3 regions of the Enterobacter sp. ECC_219_Taxon_10 genome follow, and region 1 is predicted to be linked to each of the others. Evidence: predicted binding sites of a transcription regulator. Region 1 holds the regulator's gene; each other region holds the start of a gene.
What was found. Region 1 encodes CRP, which controls carbon source genes, mostly activating them, when cyclic AMP is high. Its sites were predicted from a motif close to ATGTGANNNNNNTCACAT; they were not measured.
Positions count from the first base shown of each region.

Region 1 (4,865 bases):
CATGCGGTGAAAGCGGTGATGGACGACCACACCTGCGCGGTAGTGGTGGAGCCGATTCAGGGCGAAGGCGGCGTGACGGCGGCGACCCCGGAGTTCCTGAAAGGGCTGCGCGCGCTGTGCGACGAACATCAGGCGCTGCTGGTGTTTGATGAGGTGCAGTGCGGGATGGGGCGTACCGGAGACCTGTTTGCCTACATGCACTACGGCGTGACGCCGGATATTCTGACCAGCGCCAAAGCGCTCGGCGGTGGTTTCCCGGTGAGTGCGGTACTGACGACGCAGGAGATCGCCTCCGCGTTTCACGTCGGATCTCACGGCTCCACCTACGGCGGTAACCCGCTGGCGAGCGCTGTGGCGGGAGCCGCGTTCGACATCATCAACACGCCGGAAGTGCTGAACGGCGTTAGCGCGAAACGCGAGCTGTTTGTGAAACACCTGAAAAAGATTGATGAACAGTACGACGTGTTCAGCGAGATCCGCGGAATGGGGCTGTTGATTGGCGCCGAGCTGAAGCCGCAGTACAAAGGCCGCGCGCGCGATTTCCTTCACGCTGCCGCGCATGAAGGCGTCATGGTGCTCAACGCTGGGCCGGACGTGATGCGCTTTGCGCCGTCGCTGGTGGTGGAAGAAAAAGATATTGAAGACGGGTTAACCCGCTTTGCCGCGGCGGTCGCGAAGCTCGTTAAAGGCTAATACTCGGTTCGCTTTAACCGGCGCGTTAACCAAATCCCGTGATGCGGGCGCTGACGCCATGCCACCGACGAAATGGTGTGCATGGTGTTCAGATGTCCCAGCACACGCTGCAAATGCTGCTCCAGCGTGCTCATCGGCCCGTGGGTTAACGTCTCCGGCGCTTCCAGAATGTTCGAGTCGCCCGATTCGCCCGGCGCGTCATACTCCAGACGCTGCTGACACCTCTGCAACGCAATTTCACACGACTGCAAATAGCGCTGCGCCAGATCCGGCGTCAGCATCGTGTGCTCGCGCGCCAGCGTCGTCATGGCGTTAATGTGCTCGACGATAAACTGGCTGTGCGTCACCCACAGCTTCATGTCCGCCAGATAATGTGAATTAAAGCCCGGCTCCTGCATCGCCTGATTCAGCGAGTTAAAGAGGGCGTTATGCGCCTGGTTGACCTTCATACGTTCGTAGGCAAGCGGGGAAGGCTGCGGATCGTCGCTCAGGATCAGACGAATGGCCTGCTGATCGGCCTCCAGCGCGTCGTGGGCGTTTTGCCTCAGCAGGCCGCTCTGCCACTGTGGCCACAGCCAGACCATACCGCCAAAGGCGATCAGGCAGCCAATCAGCGTGTCGATCAGGCGGGCAACGATGAACTGTTCGCCGTTAAGCGTAAGCAGCTGCAGGGTATATACCGCCGTTACCGTAAAGCCCACCATCGCCCAGCCGTAGTTTTTGCGAATGATTAGATAGCTCACCAGGGTGATAGCCAGCATGCCCGCCAGGGTATAGCCCTCGGGCACGTGAAAGTGCAGCGTCACGCCTGCAATAATCAGCCCCGCCATCGTGCCGCCCGCACGGTGCAGAATGCGCACCCGCGTGGCGCCATAGCCATTCTGGGTGACAAACAGCACGGTCATTAAGATCCAGTAGGGTTTCGGCAGGTGCAGCGCCATGCCCATCAGGCTGGCGATACTGAGCATGACGCTAATTCGTGCGGCGTTGCGCAGGGCGGACGATTTAAGAGAAAGATAGCTTTTGAGCGCCGGCAGCAGCGGCAGACGTTTTTGTTTATCCGCCATCAGGTCGCGGGGATAAAGCGGTCGCTGGGTGCGCAGCACGCGGGCGATGCGGCTGAAGTGCCAGGCGGCAAACTGGCCGACCGGATTTTCCGGGTGCTGACGGGCAATTTTCTCCAGCGCGCCGAGCTGTTTGTCCATGTTAAAGCGCGTGGGGTAGCGGTGATAAAGTATATCGTCAGCCAGCACCCGCAGGCGCGCGGAGACGGTCTGCGCGTTCCAGCGAATCACCGCTTCGGCATGGCTGCGCTCAACCAGCTTTTGCACCTCCTGCGGGTGATGAAGGCTAACGGAGATATGCTCCTGAAGGTCCAGCCCCACCTGGAAGGTACGCAGCAGCCGTTTGTACTCGTGGTTCTTGTTTGCGGCGAGCATATGCAGCTGCTGATAGCACTGGCTTATCAAATCCACCACTTTTTGCTGGCGCGTCAGCAGCGGCGGTAAGGATTTTTCCGGATCGGTATGCTGGGTGAGCAGGGTGTATTTGGCTTCGCAGTAATCCGCAAGCTGCACGTAGAGCAGGCTCAGAGATTCTCGCAGCGGCTGCTCTCGCCATAGCCAGAACCAGAACCAGTTAAACAGCCCGTACCACAGCGTGCCGAGGGCGTAGATCAGCAGCGGCTCCCACACGGGCATATTCCCGGCGAGGCTCAGGGTAAAGATGGCCGCAATGAGTGACGCTGGAAGCAGGCGAGCGTGCAGCGAGCTGATTTCCGCCGTGACGCCGAGGGTCATCGCCAGCACGGTCAGGATCAGCGGCAGGGGAATATCGCGAGCCAGTAACAGCTGCACCGCGAGGCTACAGCCTGCAAACAGGCAGCCGCCGATAATCAGGCGTTTGAAAAAGCGCTTATGCGGCGTGTCCAGACCGGCAATGTTGCAGCAGGCGGGCACGAGGGAAAACAGCAGGCCCTGCTGAAGATGACCCAGGAGCAGGCCCACGGCCACGGGAAGACACAACACCAGCGTTTGTCGCAGTGCGTAGTTAACTTCCGGGTGATAGATCAGCCTGCGCCACATGGGGAAAAGAGACAAAAACGGCGTGACACCTCGCGATGGCACGCCGTTTAAGCAGGATTAACGGGTTCCGTAAACCACGATGGTTTTACCGTGGGCGGAGATCAGGTTTTGATCTTCCAGCATTTTCAGAATACGGCCCACTGTTTCACGGGAGCAACCGACGATCTGACCAATTTCCTGACGGGTAATTTTAATTTGCATGCCGTCCGGGTGGGTCATAGCGTCTGGCTGTTTCGCCAGGTTCAGCAGGGTTTGCGCGATACGGCCGGTCACGTCCAGGAAGGCGAGGTTACCCACTTTCTCTGACGTCACCTGCAGACGGCGCGCCATCTGGGAAGAAAGACGCATCAGGATGTCAGGGTTTACCTGAATCAGCTGACGGAATTTCTTGTAAGAAATTTCAGCCACTTCACATGCTGTCTTTGCACGAACCCAGGCGCTACGTTCCTGGCCTTCTTCAAACAGGCCCAGTTCACCGATAAAATCGCCCTGGTTCAGATAAGAAAGGATCATCTCTTTCCCTTCCTCATCTTTGATCAGCACTGCCACCGAGCCTTTGACGATGTAATACAACGTTTCCGCTTTTTCACCCTGGTGAATCAGCGTGCTCTTCGATGGGTACTTATGAATGTGGCAATGAGACAAGAACCATTCGAGAGTCGGGTCTGTTTGCGGTTTGCCAAGCACCATGCGCTGTTATCCTCTGTTATAAGCTGTCACCAGAGTCATCAGATGCATCCGGACTCTGGGGTTGCAATCGAATTCTTACCCATACCCTGGGAAGTCGGCTGTCGTAACGTTTCGCAGCCAGTAAAGTTTGATGTCCTCTGCATACATGTGTAACGTCAATGTATTACTGTAGCATCCTGAGTGTTTTAGCATAGCTTTCGCCGCGTGTCTCCTGGTGTCTCGCTTCAGCATGATGCAGGTCGCCTTCCATTGCGAGAAATGTAACGCACGCGTAATCTGTCACCAAAAATGCAACGTTGGAGTTAATGAATATGCAAGCGCGCGTGAAGTGGGTTGAAGGTTTAACGTTCCTGGGGGAGTCCGCGTCAGGACACCAGATTTTGATGGATGGTAACTCCGGCGATAAAGCGCCGAGCCCAATGGAAATGGTGCTGATGGCGGCAGGTGGATGCAGTGCGATTGACGTGGTGTCGATTCTGCAAAAAGGTCGTCATGACGTAACGGATTGCGAGGTTAAACTCACCTCAGAACGTCGCGAAGAGGCGCCACGCCTGTTCACCCACATAAATCTGCACTTTGTTGTCACCGGGAAAGCGCTGAAAGACGCGGCGGTTTCACGCGCGGTGGACCTGTCTGCGGAGAAATACTGCTCTGTGGCGCTAATGCTGGAGAAAGCGGTAAAAATTACGCATTCGTATGAAGTGATTGAGGTGTGATTCACGGGGCATCGTGCGTGTTGATGCCCTCACCCTAACCCTCTCCCACGGGGAGAGGGAACATGTTTACGCGATCTGCTTCCCTTCCATCAACCGCTGAACCAGCGGCGTCATGATGAGCTCCATTGCCAGCCCCATTTTTCCACCCGGCACCACTAACGTATTCATGTGCGAAATAAACGAGCCCTGCAGCATCGCCAGCAGCCAGGGGTAATCAATGCCTTCAAGATTGCGGAAGTGGATCACCACAAAGCTCTCGTCCAGCGACGGGATGCTTTTCGCCGCGAACGGATTGGAGGTGTCCACCGTCGGCACGCGCTGGAAGTTAATGTGGGTGCGGGAGAACTGTGGCGTGAGGTAATTGATGTAGTCTTCCATGGAGCGCACCACGGAGTCCATCACCGCCTCGCGCGAATGGCCGCGCTCGCTCATGTCACGCGTTAGCTTCTGGATCCACTCCAGGTTAACGATAGGGACCACCCCGACCAGAAGATCCACGTGGCGCGCCACGTCGTGCTGAGGCGTAACCACGCCGCCGTGCAATCCTTCATAAAATAATACATCGGTGGGTTCCGGCAGCGGTTGCCAGGGGGTAAAGGTGCCCGGTACCTGGTTCCAGGGTACGGCTTCATCGTAGGTGTGAAGATACTTGCGGGACTGCCCGGTACCGCTCTGCCCGTAT
Region 1 is NZ_CM178005.1:4,478,019-4,482,883, reverse strand. Features, by position in the region: gene argD (bifunctional acetylornithine/succinyldiaminopimelate transaminase) at 1-693, shown strand, start outside; gene AC4ICF_RS21440 (YccS/YhfK family putative transporter) at 690-2,777, opposite strand; gene crp (cAMP-activated global transcriptional regulator CRP) at 2,835-3,467, opposite strand; gene AC4ICF_RS21430 (OsmC family protein) at 3,779-4,183, shown strand; gene AC4ICF_RS21425 (phosphoribulokinase) at 4,250-4,865, opposite strand, start outside.

Region 2 (4,865 bases), 2.2 Mb from region 1:
GAACAGTCGCTGCAGGCCGCGCTGGACGAAAAAGGCATCAAGCCGACGTTAATCATTGATGCCGCCTGTCACCCGGCGATTTTGCACGAAGCGGTCACTCTGGCCTCTCCGGCGGCGCGCATCGTGCTGATGGGGTTCTCCAGCGAGCCGAGCCAGATAGTCCAGCAGGGCATCACCGGTAAAGAGCTGGCGATCTTCTCTTCGCGCCTGAATGCTAACAAATTCCCGGTCGTCATCGACTGGCTGCAAAAAGGGCTGATCGACCCGGACAAACTGATCACCCATACCTTTGACTATCACCATGTAACAGACGCCATCGAACTGTTTGAAAAAGACCAGCGGCAGTGCTGCAAAGTCTTGCTCACGTTCGGACAATAATCCTATACGCGGTTAAGAGCCTGCGAAGACAGGCTCTGGTGGTACGCATCTTACCTTTTAGAGATAGCCATTATGACGCAAGCACAACCTCAAAGAACCACCTCCGATCTGGTAAAAGCCGCCGTCTCCGGCTGGCTGGGCACCGCCCTGGAGTTTATGGATTTCCAGCTCTACTCGCTGGGCGCCGCACTGGTCTTCCATGAGATCTTCTTCCCGGAACAGTCCGCCGCGATGGCGCTGATCCTCGCGATGGGCACCTACGGCGCTGGCTATATTGCGCGCATCGTCGGGGCTTTTATCTTTGGCAGAATGGGCGACAGCATTGGTCGTAAGAAGGTGCTGTTCATTACCATCACCATGATGGGGATCTGCACCACGCTGATTGGCGTGCTACCGACCTACGCGCAAATCGGCATTTTTGCGCCCGTTCTGCTGGTGACGCTGCGTATTATTCAGGGGCTGGGCGCCGGGGCAGAGATCTCCGGGGCAGGGACCATGCTGGCGGAGTATGCGCCAAAGGGGAAGCGCGGCATCATCTCCTCGCTGGTGGCGATGGGTACAAACTGCGGAACGCTGAGCGCAACGGCGATCTGGGCCATCATGTTCTTTGCCCTTGACCGTGAACAGCTGCTCGCCTGGGGCTGGCGCGTGCCGTTCCTCGCCAGCGTCGTGGTGATGGTCTTTGCCATCTGGCTGCGAATGAACCTCAAGGAGAGCCCGGTCTTTGAGAAAGTAAACGATGCAGAAACCGTGCAGCCGGACACCTCTCTGGGTTCAATGGTGAAAAGTAAATCCTTCTGGCTGGCGACCGGCCTGCGTTTCGGTCAGGCGGGCAACTCGGGGCTGATCCAGACATTCCTCGCGGGTTATCTGGTCCAGACGCTGCTGTTCGATAAAGCGATTCCCACCGATGCGCTGATGATAAGCTCCATTCTCGGGTTTATCTCCATCCCGCTGCTGGGCTGGCTTTCCGATAAAGTGGGGCGCAGGCTGCCGTACATTATCCTCAATATCTCCGCCATTATTCTGGCCTACCCGATGCTGTCGATTATCGTCGATAAAAGCTATGCGCCGGGGACAATCATGCTCTCGATCATCGTTATCCATAATTTCGCCGTGCTGGGGCTGTTTGCGCTGGAAAATATCACCATGGCGGAGATGTTTGGCTCGCGGAATCGCTTTACCCGCATGGCTATCTCTAAAGAAGCGGGCGGGCTGGTAGCGGTGGGCTTTGGTCCGGTACTGGCGGGGATCTTCTGCAACATGACCGGCTCCTGGTGGCCGATCGTTGCCATGCTGGTGGCCTATTCCGCAATCGGCCTCGTCTCGGCGTTCCTGATGCCGGAAGTACGCGACCGCGATTTGAGCGCGGCGGAAGATGCAGCGGAGGCCGCGCCAAAAGCGAGCGTGGGCTACGGTGCGATCTCCACGCGACGCTAGTGGTTTATATCTTGCGTGACTTATCACACAACTTTTTATTTATGTCACACCACATGAGCAAAAGTTAATATAAATCAAAATCTCAAACGGCAGTATCAGTATGGTTGATGGCAGTTATTTTTACCCCAACTGCCATTCTAGTTGGTGTAGTCAGCAGGCGCTGCCGCTTCAGAAGGAGCGGCAGCGATCCACAGCTTTCTAATTAGCGAGTCTTAATCATGGAAAACACCTTATTACAGGCCAACGCGACGCTGCCACAGTACGATCGCGACAGTCTTAAAGCACGCATTGTACATTTAGGCTTCGGCGCATTTCACCGCGCGCATCAGGCGGTGTATGCCGATATCCTCGCGGCTGAACACAGCAGCGACTGGGGCTACTGTGAGGTTAACCTGATTGGTGGCGAGCAGCAGATTGCCGATCTGAACGCGCAGGATAATCTCTACACCGTGGCGGAAATGTCTGCCGATGCCTGGACCTCCCGCGTGGTTGGCGTAGTCAAAAAGGCACTGCACGCGCAGGTTGACGGCCTGGAGAGCGTGCTGGCAGCGATGTGTGAACCTCAGGTGGCGATTGTTTCGCTGACCATCACCGAGAAGGGGTACTGCCACTCGCCGGCGACGGGGCAACTGATGCTCGATCACCCGTTTATCGTCGCCGACCTGCAAAACCCGCACCAGCCGAAATCCGCGCCCGGGGTGGTGGTGGAAGCGCTGGCGCGTCGCAAAGCGGCGGGTCTGCCTGCGTTTAGCGTGATGTCCTGCGACAACATGCCGGAGAACGGCCACGTGATGCGCAACGTGACCTGCGCGTACGCCCGGGCGGTAGACGGCGAGCTGGCGGACTGGATCGAGGCTAACGTCACCTTCCCGTCAACCATGGTGGATCGTATCGTGCCGGCGGTTACTCCCGATACGCTGGATAAAATCGAAAAGCTGACCGGCGTGCGCGATCCGGCGGCGGTGGCCTGTGAACCGTTCCGCCAGTGGGTGATCGAAGATAACTTTGTGGCAGGGCGCCCCGAGTGGGAAAAAGCGGGCGCCGAGCTGGTTTCAGACGTGATCCCGTTTGAAGAGATGAAGCTGCGCATGCTCAATGGCAGCCACTCGTTCCTGGCGTACCTGGGCTATCTGGCCGGATACCAGCATATCAACGACTGTATGGAAGATGAGAGCTACCGCGTCGCCGCGCACGCGCTGATGCTCAACGAGCAGGCGCCGACCCTGAAAGTGAAGAGCGTCGATTTAGAACGCTACGCCGACCTGCTGATTGCCCGTTACAGCAACCCGGCCCTGCGTCACCGCACCTGGCAAATTGCGATGGACGGCAGCCAGAAGCTTCCGCAGCGTATGCTGGACTCCGTACGCTGGCACCTGGTGCACCAGACGCCTTTCCCACTCCTGGCGCTGGGCGTGGCAGGGTGGATGCGCTATGTCGGCGGCGTTGACGAGCAGGGTAATGCCATCGATGTGAGTGACCCGCAGCTGGCGGTGATTCAGGCGGCGGTGAAAGGGAGTGCCGAAGGGGAAAACCGGGTTAACGCGCTGCTCGGCATTGAGTCCATTTTTGGGAAAGAGCTGCCGCGAGAAAAAGCCTTCACAGACGCCGTGATGAGCGCATATCTGACGCTGCTGCAGAAGGGGGCAAAGAACACGGTTGCGGAGTGCGTGTCACATCTGTAATTCAACACATGCCGCCGTTCGCGGCGGCATGTTGGCGCACAATTTAGTGCATACCCAGACGAATCAGTTCAATTGGTTCGAACTTACCTTCACATCCTTCCACTTCCACCGTTTTGCCACGGCGCACCTGCGCGGAATCGAGCCCGTCGCTGTGGATTGCCTTAATCACGCCGGTTTTGCCGGTGCCGCTAATCATGACGCGGCTGCCGGTGGTGATTGCATTGCGGTTACGGTCGTATGTCAACATGGTATTTTCTCCTCTCTAAACTATCCGTTACGGCGCTATTACAGCTTTTGCCGTTCACGGGGCACTATAAATACGCCTGTCTGCCAGCCATGTTTTTGTTTTTGATCAAACTCACACTTTTTTCTTTATTCCGTGGGGTGCTGACGGTTAACGACGGCAATTTACAAAGCAGACCGTTATTTTCATTTGTTTATAGTTTCGAAGAGGAAGTGTTGAGGATTGGTTTATATTCCCGATGCCATTCTGGGTACAGGAAATAACCCTTCATCGGAATGAGGAGTCAGGCTTATGTATAAGAAGATTTTGATGCCTGTTGACGTGTTTGAAATGGATCTGAGCGACAAAGCGGTTCGCCACGCGGCTAACCTCGCGAAGGCTGAGGGCGCGTCGATTACCCTGGTCAATATTCTGCCAGCCAGCAGCCGGTCTCTGCTGCGAGGATTCAACGCCGATATTAAAAAGTTTGAAGAGTATATGACCGCGGAATCCGCGAAGAAAATGAACGCGTTAAAAAGACTGTTCGATATCTCTGCGGAGAATATTCACTCTCTGGTTCGTTTTGGTAACGTCCGCGATGAAATTATCAGACTGAGCAAAGAGGGGGAATATGACGTGATTGTCATCGGGTCGAAAAATCCGGGCATCACTACCCATCTGCTGGGATCAAATGCAGAATCTATTCTGCGCTACGCCACCATCCCGGTGTTAGTCGTTCGCTAATCACAACGCCGCCCGCGAATGGGGCGGCAAATATCACTCTTCGCTAAACCACTCGCTATTTTCCTGACGAATAAGCTGCACGGATTCGCCGATCTCCTGCAGATGCAGCGTCATCGCTTTTTCCACGCCGTCCGGGTCGCGTTTTTCCAGCGCGCTGAAAATATCGTGATGCTGTCGGAGCAGCATTTCCGGCGGGGAGACGTGATCGAGGCTCATATAGCGCACCCGGTCAATGGTGGCCTTGATGTTCTCGATGGTATCCCAGGCCAGCTGGCAGTCCGCAATTTGCGCCAGCTTCTGGTGAAACTCGTCATCAAGCTGGAAGAAATCGTTGAGCTGCTTACGGTCAATCGCAATGCGCTGCTGATGCAGGTTTTGCTCCAGCAGGTAACACTGGT
Region 2 is NZ_CM178005.1:2,249,423-2,254,287, forward strand. Features, by position in the region: gene AC4ICF_RS10795 (Zn-dependent oxidoreductase) at 1-378, shown strand, start outside; gene AC4ICF_RS10800 (MFS transporter) at 451-1,818, shown strand; gene AC4ICF_RS10805 (mannitol dehydrogenase family protein) at 2,037-3,500, shown strand; gene ydfZ (putative selenium delivery protein YdfZ) at 3,544-3,747, opposite strand; gene AC4ICF_RS10815 (universal stress protein) at 4,036-4,467, shown strand; gene AC4ICF_RS10820 (GntR family transcriptional regulator) at 4,501-4,865, opposite strand, start outside.
Region 2: ydfZ (putative selenium delivery protein YdfZ) is a predicted target of CRP. The motif match lies at 3,847-3,864, and genes of this name have one in related genera.

Region 3 (4,865 bases), 210 kb from region 1:
TGAGTGGGCGAAGTACGCGCAGTCCCTGACCGACAAGCCGGTGAAAGGCATGCTCACCGGCCCGGTTACCATTCTCTGCTGGTCGTTCCCGCGTGAAGACGTGACCCGCGAGACCATTGCCAAACAGATTGCGCTGGCGCTGCGTGATGAAGTGGCGGATCTGGAAGCTGCGGGGATTGGCATCATCCAGATTGACGAACCGGCGCTGCGCGAGGGTTTACCGCTGCGCCGCAGCGACTGGGATGCTTACCTGCAGTGGGGCGTGGAAGCGTTCCGCATCAACGCTGCGGTGGCTAAGGACGATACCCAGATCCACACCCACATGTGTTACTGCGAATTTAACGACATCATGGATTCGATTGCCGCGCTGGACGCTGACGTAATCACCATCGAGACCTCGCGTTCAGACATGGAGCTGCTGGAGTCGTTTGAAGAGTTCGACTATCCGAATGAAATCGGGCCGGGCGTGTACGACATTCACTCCCCGAACGTGCCGAGCGTGGAGTGGATTGAAGCCCTGCTGAAAAAAGCGGCCCAGCGCATCCCTGCAGAGCGCCTGTGGGTGAACCCGGACTGCGGACTGAAAACTCGCGGCTGGCCAGAGACGCGCGCGGCGCTCGCCAACATGGTGAAGGCGGCACAGAATTTGCGTCAGGCGTAGGTGCTGGATTGCCCGGTAAGGCGTAGCCGCCACCGGGCTTTTTTGTTATTACGCCTTCTTACCGCCGTACTGGCTAAACCACGCCAGCATCCGCTGCCAGCCATCTTTAGCCGATTCAGCGTGATAGCTCGGACGATAATCCGCGTTAAACGCATGCCCGGCATCCGGATACACCACGATCTCCGCCTTCGCATTGGCCGCACGGAGCGCATGGCGCATGGTCTCTACCGAATCCAGCGAAATACCGGTGTCCTGTCCACCGTAAAGCCCTAACACGGGGGCATTTAACTCGGTGGCGATATCCACGGGATGTTTCGGTGAATTCAGCGTTTTTTCACCCACCAGTTTGCCGTACCAGGCGACAGCGGCTTTGAGCTGCGGGTTATGCGCGGCATACAGCCAGCTAATGCGTCCGCCCCAGCAGAAACCGGTGACCAGCAGACGATGCGGATCGCCGCCGTTGCGCGCCGCCCAGCTGGCGACGTGATCGAGATCGGCCAGCACCTGCGCGTCCGGGACTTTGCTGACCAGGTTGCTGAGCAATGTTGGAATATCGCTGTAGTCGTTCGGATCGCCCTGACGGAAGTAGAGCTCTGGCGCAACGGCCAGATACCCTTCCAGCGCCAGCCGGCGGCAGAGGTCGCGAATGTGTTCGTGAACACCAAATATCTCCTGAATCACAATCACGATGGGCAGCGGGCCGTCTGCCGATTTTGGCCGTGCGTGATAAGCAGGCATATTCTCCCCCTGCGAGGGAATGGAGGTCTCACCCGCGGTAATTGCCGCTTCTGGCGTCGACACGATGGTTGAAGCATGTGGGGCCGCAGCAGGTGCAAAACCGATTTTTTCAGTCATGGCATTCTCCGTACCAATGAGTTAGCGCAAAGGTAAATATAGACACCAGGTTAACAACTCACAGTGCCTTAAACGGTCTATCTTTTGTGCAGCACCTGGCGATATAACTTGTTAATGTGATGTAAATCACTTTTTTATGGAAATTCAATGTAATCATTTTCATTCATGGTGAGGTTCGTCACGAAAATATGCTTACTGCTTCTGTAAAGTACCGTTTTACTTCTTCTGACTAACCGACCCACAGAGGAGTCACCTATGTCTAAGTCTGATGTTTTTCATCTCGGCCTCACTAAAAACGATTTACAAGGGGCTACGCTCGCTATCGTCCCTGGCGATCCGGAGCGTGTGGAAAAGATCGCCGCGCTGATGGATAAGCCGGTCAAGCTGGCTGCCCATCGTGAATTCACCACCTGGCGCGCAGAGCTGGATGGCAAAGCGGTGATTGTGTGCTCTACCGGTATCGGTGGCCCGTCTACCTCGATTGCGGTTGAAGAGCTGGCGCAACTGGGCATTCGTACTTTCCTGCGTATCGGTACCACCGGCGCTATTCAGCCGCACATCAACGTCGGCGACGTGCTGGTGACGACCGCGTCCGTGCGTCTGGACGGCGCGAGCCTGCACTTTGCGCCGATGGAATTCCCGGCAGTGGCTGATTTCGAGTGCACCACCGCGCTGGTTGAAGCGGCGAAATCCGTGGGCGCAACCACTCACGTGGGCGTAACCGCCTCTTCCGATACCTTCTACCCGGGCCAGGAGCGTTACGACACCTTCTCTGGCCGCGTTGTAAGCCGCTTCAAAGGCTCAATGGAAGAGTGGCAGTCTATGGGCGTGATGAACTACGAAATGGAATCCGCAACGCTGCTGACCATGTGCGCAAGCCAGGGTCTGCGTGCCGGTATGGTGGCGGGCGTTATCGTCAACCGTACCCAGCAGGAGATCCCGAACGCCGAAACCATGAAGCAGACCGAAAGTCATGCGGTGAAAATCGTGGTTGAAGCGGCTCGCCGCCTGATCTAGTTCTCCTCTCTGAGATAAAAGGCCGACGCGTTCGGCCTTTATTTTTTGCGTAGCGCCTCGCAGGAAAACCCTTTCAAACTGGACGTTTATACAGCACAATCTTATTTTGTGCGGGTAATACGTTGATGCAGGGGGCATTGTGGATATCTCAATCCTGATTTATGCGGTGATTGCGCTGGCGGGCGTAGGGATAGGCTGGCTGATTTCCAGTTACCAGCACGCGCAGCAGAAAGCCGAGCAGCTGGCTGAGCGGGAAGAGATCGTCGCCGAGCTTAGCGCGGCAAAACAACAGGTTGCGCTGAGCGACCACTGGCGCGACGAGTGCGAGCTGCTCAATAACGAACTGCGTAACCTGCGTGATATCAACACCTCGCTGGAGGCCGATCTCCGCGAAGTGACTACCCGCCTTGAGTCCACTCAGTTGCACGCCGAAGACAAAATCCGCCAGATGATTAACAGCGAGCAGCGCCTCAGCGAGCAGTTTGAGAACCTCGCTAACCGCATTTTCGAGCACAGCAACCGCCGCGTTGACGAACAGAATCGCCAGAGCCTGAACAGCCTCCTGACGCCGCTGCGCGAACAGCTGGACGGCTTTCGCCGTCAGGTGCAGGACAGCTTTGGTCAGGAAGCCCGCGAGCGCCACACGCTGGCCCATGAGATTCGCAATCTTCAGCAGCTGAATGCGCAGATGGCACAGGAGGCGGTCAACCTGACGCGGGCGCTGAAAGGCGATAACAAAACTCAGGGTAACTGGGGGGAAGTGGTACTTACCCGCGTGCTGGAAGCCTCCGGCCTGCGGGAAGGATATGAATACGAAACGCAGGTAAGTATCGAAAACGACGCCCACTCGCGCATGCAGCCGGATGTGATTGTGCGGCTGCCACAGGGCAAAGATGTGGTCATTGACGCCAAAATGACGCTGGTGGCTTATGAGCGTTACTTCAATGCCGAAGATGACTACACGCGCGAATCGGCGCTGCAGGAGCACATTGCTTCCGTGCGTAACCATATTCGCCTGCTGGGCAGAAAGGATTATCAGCAGCTGCCGGGGCTGCGCTCGCTGGACTACGTGCTGATGTTTATCCCGGTCGAACCCGCGTTTTTGCTGGCGCTCGACAGACAGCCTGAGCTTATCACTGAAGCGCTGAAAAATAACATTATGCTGGTCAGCCCCACCACGCTGTTAGTGGCCTTGCGGACCATTGCCAACCTGTGGCGCTATGAGCACCAGAGCCGCAATGCCCAGCAGATTGCCGATCGCGCCAGCAAGCTGTACGACAAAATGCGTCTGTTCGTGGACGATATGTCTTCCGTCGGGCAAAGCCTGGACCGTGCGCAGGATAACTACCGCCAGGCAATGAAAAAGCTCTCCTCGGGGCGTGGCAACCTGCTTGCGCAGGCTGAAGCATTCCGCAGCCTGGGGGTGGAGGTTAAACGCGAGATTAATCCGGAATTGGTCGAACAGGCGACAGCGCAGGACGAAGAGTTCCGTCTGCGTGAGGGCAGGGATGAACAAAATACCCTCAGCCAGGACAACGATTTAGCGGCGGGTTTATCGCCAGATGAACAGCCGGCGCGTTTCTTTCGCGGTGGTTGAATCGTAGGGCAATTGCGCCCAATCTGTTACACTTCACGAACATTTGACTGATTAGCAGGCTCTGAGATGGTTGACGATTCACAAGACACGACGCACTTTGGCTTTCAGACAGTAGCCAAAGCGCAGAAAGCTGACATGGTGGCCCACGTATTTCATTCCGTGGCGGCGAAGTACGATGTGATGAATGACTTGATGTCGTTCGGCATTCATCGCTTGTGGAAGCGCTTCACCATTGACTGCAGCGGTGTGCGTCGTGGACAAACGGTTCTCGATCTGGCTGGCGGTACGGGCGATCTGACGGCGAAATTCTCCCGTCTGGTGGGTGAAACCGGTCGCGTTGTACTGGCTGATATTAATGACTCCATGCTTAAAATGGGACGCGAAAAGCTGCGTAACATCGGCGTGGTGGGTAACGTGGAATACGTGCAGGCCAACGCCGAAGCGCTGCCGTTCCCGGACAATACCTTTGACTGCATCACTATTTCCTTCGGTCTGCGTAACGTCACCGATAAAGAAAAAGCGCTGCGCTCCATGTACCGTGTGCTGAAGCCGGGTGGACGCCTGCTGGTGCTCGAGTTCTCTAAACCGATTATCGACCCGCTGAGCAAAGCTTACGACGCCTATTCCTTCCACGTGCTGCCGCGTATTGGCGAGCTGGTGGCAAACGACGCGGAAAGCTATCGCTATCTGGCGGAATCAATTCGCATGCACCCGGATCAGGACACCTTAAAAGCC
Region 3 is NZ_CM178005.1:4,683,065-4,687,929, reverse strand. Features, by position in the region: gene metE (5-methyltetrahydropteroyltriglutamate--homocysteine S-methyltransferase) at 1-661, shown strand, start outside; gene AC4ICF_RS22270 (dienelactone hydrolase family protein) at 710-1,516, opposite strand; gene udp (uridine phosphorylase) at 1,772-2,533, shown strand; gene rmuC (DNA recombination protein RmuC) at 2,673-4,130, shown strand; gene ubiE (bifunctional demethylmenaquinone methyltransferase/2-methoxy-6-polyprenyl-1,4-benzoquinol methylase UbiE) at 4,197-4,865, shown strand, end outside.
Region 3: udp (uridine phosphorylase) is a predicted target of CRP. The motif match lies at 1,631-1,648, and genes of this name have one in related genera.